DNA from 2 places in the Ectobacillus soli genome. Region 2 is predicted to be linked to the other one. Evidence: riboswitches for the same ligand, from Rfam matches in the RefSeq annotation. Region 2 holds a riboswitch; the other holds the start of a gene.
The links. Region 2 has a riboswitch for FMN ahead of ribD (bifunctional diaminohydroxyphosphoribosylaminopyrimidine deaminase/5-amino-6-(5-phosphoribosylamino)uracil reductase RibD). Riboswitches for the same ligand answer to the same signal wherever they lie in the genome.
Positions count from the first base shown of each region.

Region 1: linked by a shared signal. The riboswitch ahead of ACAN53_RS07425 (ECF transporter S component) and the one ahead of ribD (bifunctional diaminohydroxyphosphoribosylaminopyrimidine deaminase/5-amino-6-(5-phosphoribosylamino)uracil reductase RibD) in region 2 are both predicted to bind FMN.

Region 1 covers NZ_JBGJZM010000001.1:1,425,401-1,428,816, forward strand. The annotation lists gene ACAN53_RS07415 (YpbB family protein) at 1-881, opposite strand, end outside; gene ACAN53_RS07420 (ferredoxin) at 1,117-1,365, shown strand; gene ACAN53_RS07425 (ECF transporter S component) at 1,465-2,040, opposite strand; FMN riboswitch at 2,191-2,326, opposite strand; gene ACAN53_RS07430 (inorganic diphosphatase) at 2,540-3,040, shown strand; gene ACAN53_RS07435 (hypothetical protein) at 3,167-3,416, shown strand, end outside.
Region 2 covers NZ_JBGJZM010000001.1:505,080-508,495, reverse strand. The annotation lists gene ACAN53_RS02630 (CDGSH iron-sulfur domain-containing protein) at 1-61, shown strand, start outside; gene crcB (fluoride efflux transporter CrcB) at 155-511, opposite strand; gene ACAN53_RS02620 (fluoride efflux transporter FluC) at 508-903, opposite strand; FMN riboswitch at 1,066-1,210, shown strand; gene ribD (bifunctional diaminohydroxyphosphoribosylaminopyrimidine deaminase/5-amino-6-(5-phosphoribosylamino)uracil reductase RibD) at 1,385-2,497, shown strand; gene ribE (riboflavin synthase) at 2,478-3,116, shown strand; gene ACAN53_RS02605 (bifunctional 3,4-dihydroxy-2-butanone-4-phosphate synthase/GTP cyclohydrolase II) at 3,129-3,416, shown strand, end outside.

The DNA of each region.
Region 1 (3,416 bases), 920 kb from region 2:
GGCACATGCATTGCTATTTCCACTAAATGATCTTCTATCGTATTTTGTTTCAACCTACGTAAAGCAGCCATTTCCTCTATTCCTCTCCCATTTTTCCATAGCATGTACGTTTTTTGTGCAGACATGCTTAAGATTGTGGCAAAATCATCACGTTCTGGAATTAATGCCTTTAAAAAGGATAACTCATTATCTTGTTCTATATGCGATATTAGATAATGAAGGGTTCCAAGAAACGACAAATGTACTTGAAATGAATCTTGGTGATAGTATAACGCTAATTGCTCACTTGTGTATCCAACGCGATGTGCACCTGTTAAACGAAAAACGAACTTAGCTGCATCCTCATCCGGTAGTGCCTCGAGCAATTTGAGGATTTCCTCATAAAGCTTGTCCCGAACCTGCTCTCTCGAATATGGAAGAGAAAATAAGAATGTTCTCACCCAAGACGTAGTATCATGATCTTGCTGTACTGGGAGAAACGACGTATATGTTTGTAAATGGGAAACGGTTTGTATAAGTAAGGATAACCGCCTCCACACGACTTCCGTTACATCTTTATATACCAAGCCATTTAAATTGGGAGGAAAAGGTGTAACTTGAAGTGCCTGTGTAAGAGCTGCTTCTCCTAGTGAAGAAAGCAAAAAAGTATTTTCTTCAATTTTTACAATTTGATTTAGGTTTAATAATTGATTAATTTGCTCATCATATACGTGTCGACTTAGTTTCTTGCAGATTCCGAACAAAAAGGATAAGCCATATACCGTTCCATCTTGTAGAGTTTGTGAAGAACGCTTTCCCTTTAGAAGATGATAAATGGAAGCAGTCGTCCGTTCACCATTAATTTTTCTAAGTCCGAACAAAATCGTATGTGAAAGTTGCAAAGCAAACTCCCCTTTTCTACTTCATATGCCTATATTGTAACAAAAAAAAACAAGTATCGTCATAGTTGAAAAATTGAGAGTGCTTAAAAAACATGTCGATTTTATAACAAAACATGTATTTTCCACGAGTTTTTAATTGAAAAGTTGAAGAAACCGTTTTACAATAGGTTTAGAATTTCTTTCATTAGATTTTTCTGAAAAAGATTTGATACATAATATTAGGAGGTTTTCAAAAATGGCAAAGTATACAATCGTTGATAAAGAAACATGCATTGCATGTGGAGCTTGTGGAGCATCTGCACCAGACATTTATGATTATGATGATGAAGGTCTAGCATTCGTAACATTAGATGAAAACAAAGGGATTGTTGAAATTCCTGACGTTCTTCTAGACGATATGATGGACGCTTTTGAAGGTTGTCCAACTGATTCAATCAAAGTTGCTGAAGAACCATTTGATGGCGACGCAACAAAATTCGAATAATATCGTAAAAAAGCGTTATTCCTAATTGGAATAACGCTTTTTTTACGTAAAGTAAAAACGACCGAAATATACACTCGGTCGTTTTAATCATAGATATTATTATGCACTCTTCATTTTTAGACTCATCCAAACCCGTAATCGGCTAATGAGAAGAACAGCCACTACAGCGATGAATACACCCTTGATAATATTAAATGGCAATATGCTTGTTATAATAAGTTGTTTCATCACTGCACTAGACATGGCAGGTGAGTTTAAAAACCATGTGTACGCAGGTAAAATGAGGTAATAATTCAATACACTCATGCTAACCGTCATAATCACTGTCCCAAGAACAAGACCTGTTGTTAACCCTTTAACAGAACGATATTTTCGGTACAAATACGCTGCTGGCAAAATGAAAATGCATCCTGCAATAAAGTTAGCAATTTCTCCAACTGGTACACCTGTTAGGCTTCCTTGAATACCATAGTATAAAATATTTTTCGTAGCTTCTACGATCATCATAGCAACTGGTCCAAACATAATCGCTGCCACCAGAGCAGGCACATCACTAAAATCAATTCGTAAAAACACAGGAAATCCTGGAAATGGGAAATCCAACATCATAAGTAAGTAAGCAATACTACCTAACATCGCTACAGTCACCATTTTGGTTACGTTTCTGTTCTTCATATTTCTCTCTCCCTTTTCCTTCGATCTTCGTTTGGAAAATGGGAAGGCCCCATCTATCGTACTCATAGAAAATCCCCTTTTCAATAAGAAAAGGGGAGAATTTGTGGTACGGTAAATAACGTTTTCATGAATGTAATGATAACGCCGAACCTCCATCTTCTCCCATCCAGACTGTACTGTCGGCTTCGGAATCTCACCGAATCGTGCCAAATAAAGGCTCGCGGGCTTAAAAGCATATAGCTCTCATACCGCCGGTAGGGAATTGCACCCTGCCCCGAAGATAGATCGATATTTGATTTTATAACTCGATTATACAATATTTCGCATGAATTGTGAAGAAAAATGTCAGATTTTTATACCATTTCATTGAAGTGACTACTAATTTCGATTATACTTATGTCCTAAAGTTATATACAGACAATTGACTTAACACGACTTTGTTTATTTCAACTATAGTCTGATGTTTCGCATTACATGCTTATTAAAGGAGGATGATCTCATGACATTTGAAAACAGAATTGTTGAGGCTTTTATCGAGATTCCAACAGGCAGCCAAAATAAATATGAATTCGATAAAGAAAAAGGTGTTTTTAAATTAGACCGTGTACTTTTCTCTCCTATGTTTTATCCAGCTGAATACGGATATATTGATCATACATTAGCAAATGATGGTGATCCATTAGATATTCTTGTTCTCGTAACGAACCCAACTTTTCCTGGTTGCGTCATTGATGCACGTGTAATTGGTTTTTTAAACATGATAGACGGCGGAGAAGAGGACTCAAAGCTTATTGCGGTCCCAACTGAAGATCCTCGTTTTCAAGATGTTACGTCATTAGATGATGTTCCGCAGCATAAATTAAAAGAGATCTCCCATTTCTTTCAAACATATAAAGATTTACAAGGAAAAAAAACAGAAATAGGGGCATGGGAAGGTGCAGAAGCCGCTTCTTTACTGATTGATGCCTGTATAGCTCGGTACAAAAGCGCACAAAAATAACAATTATTTGTGCATGTTATAAAGAAATATATTACTCATTTTAGCATTTACACTGGTGTTTATAAATCCAAAGTGCTAGTATGTTATATTGTGAAGAAACGGCAGTTCTTTGTTGGAGGAAATGTCATGAAGAAAACGCAAAAGCAGACTGTTTATCAGTTTATGAAGAAAAGTCTGCGTAAAGAATATTTTTATTTAAAAAGGGATTTATTGCTATATTGTCCAGTTGAACTTGGAGAATTTTCAACAAATGCATATTACGCTTCACTTGATAAGGACGGCATTAGTATTTATCAATACGATAAAAAAGTAGATAACCGTATTAAATTATTAGAAAGACATCCTTGGAAAACATGGAATCATGTGAAAATTGATC
Region 2 (3,416 bases):
AGGAAAATTCCAATCTGTGGTAAGAGCTCCTAAAGCAGAAAATAAAGACTTAGAAAAATAATCTTCCATTTTAGTGAAGACTAAAAGCATATCGTGACGAAACAGAGAAAGTACATACCTCTATTTCGTCACTTTTTCATTATACACAGTTTAACTATTGTAATTTCATTCCGAGTATAAAACCTGAATACGCCAAGCTAATTCCTAGTACATAGGTGATGAATAAATAACTGATGGCAACTTTCTTTTTATCTTCCAAGAGACGAATACTTTCTAACTTAAAAGTGGAAAATGTCGTAAAAGCCCCCATAAATCCTGTTCCTACTAGAAGATAGACATCTTTTTGTACATTCATCCCTAGCAGTAATCCAAGCAACCATGCACCAAGTAAATTTACAAATAATGTAGCAAGCGGAAAATCCCCTTTGTAATAGCGCTTTTGTAGATTTCCAAGTGCAAACCGAGCAATAGCTCCACAAAAACCTCCGATTGCGACTAGAATGACATTCATTGCTGTTCCTCCTGTCCATAACTCTTCCATAGCTTATTTCCAAGTTGTAATCCTACCCACGCCATCATAAGGCCACCTATTGAACTTACACCTATATACAAAAAAGCCCAATTATAGTTATGCTGATGGAGAAATTGAACTGTTTCCACACTGAATGCAGAAAATGTTGTAAACGATCCGATTAATCCCGTTCCAATAGCTGGTGCAAAATAAACTTGCTTTCCTTTCATTTTAAAAATAGAAGCTGTGAAAAGCGCCAAAAAAAAGCAACCTATCATATTCACGAACCACGTTGAAAATAATGATAGGGAAAAATTGGCCATTATCAATCCCACGCTATATCGTAGTAAGGCACCTACTATACCTGCAACGCCTACTAGTATGTATGTCATTTGTGATCCTTCTTTCCATTATTAATAGTATTGCTGCTACATTATAACAAAAACATTCGTTCACCTTTCCATTATAATATGACCTAACTTTAACAAATTTTTCACATTATCAGTATAGTATTGCTTTCCATTCCTCGTTTTTGTGCTATAATGACAACAAATAATATCCTTCGGGGTCGGGTGAAAGTCCCAACCGGCGGTGATGAAGCATACGCTTCTTAGTCCGTGACCCGATTTGTATTTACAAATCGGTGGACCTGGTGAAACTCTAGGACCGACAGTAAAGTCTGGATGGGAGAAGGATTACGTTTTCATACTAGGATTCTATAGATTTGCACACGTATACCATTCTATTTTTTGTATTTTCTGAAAAAATAGTATTGTTTCGTAAATATCCTATCCTTTTGAAAACTAAACTCTCTCAAACCCTAGAGGATCATTCCTTTGGGGTTTTTTATTTTAGTTGGGGAGAGGTGAAATAATGACAGATGAAGAATACATGAAACTTGCCTTGCAGCTTGCTGCTAGTACGAAAGGACAAACAAGTCCGAATCCAATGGTTGGTGCCATCGTTGTACAAAACGGTGCGATAGTGGGAATGGGGGCTCATCTTGCTGCAGGTGAGGCACATGCAGAAGTTCATGCCATACATATGGCTGGTGAAAAAGCCATTGGTTCTACAGTTTATGTAACACTAGAGCCTTGCAGTCACTTTGGCAAAACCCCCCCATGTTGTGACCTACTTATCAAAAACAAGGTAAAACGGGTAATAATTGCTACACTCGATAATAATCCCCTTGTATCCGGTCAAGGAATGCGGCGTTTACAAGAAGCAGGAATCCAAGTCGATGTAGGTGTTTTAGAAGAAGAAGCAAAACAATTAAACAAAGTATTTTTTCATTATATGCATACGAAAAAACCATTTATAACTGTAAAAGCAGCTACAAGCCTAGATGGAAAAATAGCTACTTCTACTGGTGAAAGCAAATGGATTACTGGAAAACTAGCACGAGAAGATGTTCATCGATATCGTAACTCGCATGATGCAATCCTGGTAGGAGTAAATACAGTGATTACGGACAATCCTAGTCTTACAACACGTCTTCATGGTGGAGGAAAAAATCCAATACGGATCGTACTCGATACCTATTTAAGAACTCCCTTATCTTCGACCATAGTAAAAGACGGTGAGGCACCAACATGGATTGTTACCGGATCCCATATATCAAAAGAACGGATGGAACCTTTTGAAAAATACGGTGTTACAATTATCCAAATGAACTCATCTTTGATACAAATAGAGGAGTTACTTTCCATATTAGGTGAACGAAACATCTTATCTCTTCTTGTTGAAGGTGGTCAAAACGTTCACGCAAGCTTTCTAGAAGGTGGCTACTGGGATCAGCTCATTCTCTATATGAGTCCACGTTTAATTGGTGGTGTAAACGCTCCTTCCTTTTTTGGAGGGGAAGGCTTTTCATCTCTAGAAGATACTCCACACCTTTCTATCCAACAAATAGAAATGGTGGGCGAAGATCTAAAAATGATTGCACAAAAGGGAAAGGAGCGATCCCATGTTTACCGGAATCATTGAAGAAGTAGGAACAATTGCAAGCGTGCAGCGTTCTGGTATGTCCAATCAAATGAATATTTCTGCCAAAACAATACTAGAGGATATACACATTGGTGATAGCATTGCTGTAAACGGTGTATGCTTAACTGTTGTCTCGTTCACTTCTTCCTCTTTCGCAGTTGATGTGATGCCAGAAACAATTAAAGCTACCTCTTTACAATCGGCTAAAAATGGGTCATCTGTCAATTTAGAACGAGCCATGGCATCGAATGGACGATTTGGTGGTCATTTTGTATCCGGGCATATCGATGGTACTGGAACGATAGTAGGGAAACGTCGCGAAGCAAATGCTGTGTACTACACGATTGAGACGACGCCTCAGCTATTACGATACTGCATTCAAAAGGGATCTGTTGCAATTGATGGTACGAGTCTTACTATATTTGGACTAAATGACACATCGCTAATGATTTCCCTTATTCCACATACGCTCAACTATTCAGTAGTCGGACAAAAAGGTATAGGAGAAATTGTAAATATCGAATGTGATTTAGTAGGAAAATATATCGAACGCTTTATGACAACAACCAAGAAAAGCTCCATCACGGAAGGATTTTTGCGAGATAACGGATATATGTAAGGAGGAGATCGTATGTTTAATAAAATAGAAGAAGCATTAGAAGATTTGAAAAATGGAAAAGCAATTATTGTCTGCGACGATGAAAGCAGGGAAAATGAAGGCGATTTTATTGCATTAGCTGAAAGCATTACAGCTGATACCATTAATTTTATGATTACTCATGGTCGTGGACTTGTTTGCGCACCAATTTCAGTAGAAATTGCACAACGATTAAAGCTTGAACCGATGGTAAGTCAAAATACTGACTCCCACGGTACCGCCTTTACAGTGAGCATTGATCATAAATATACAACGACTGGT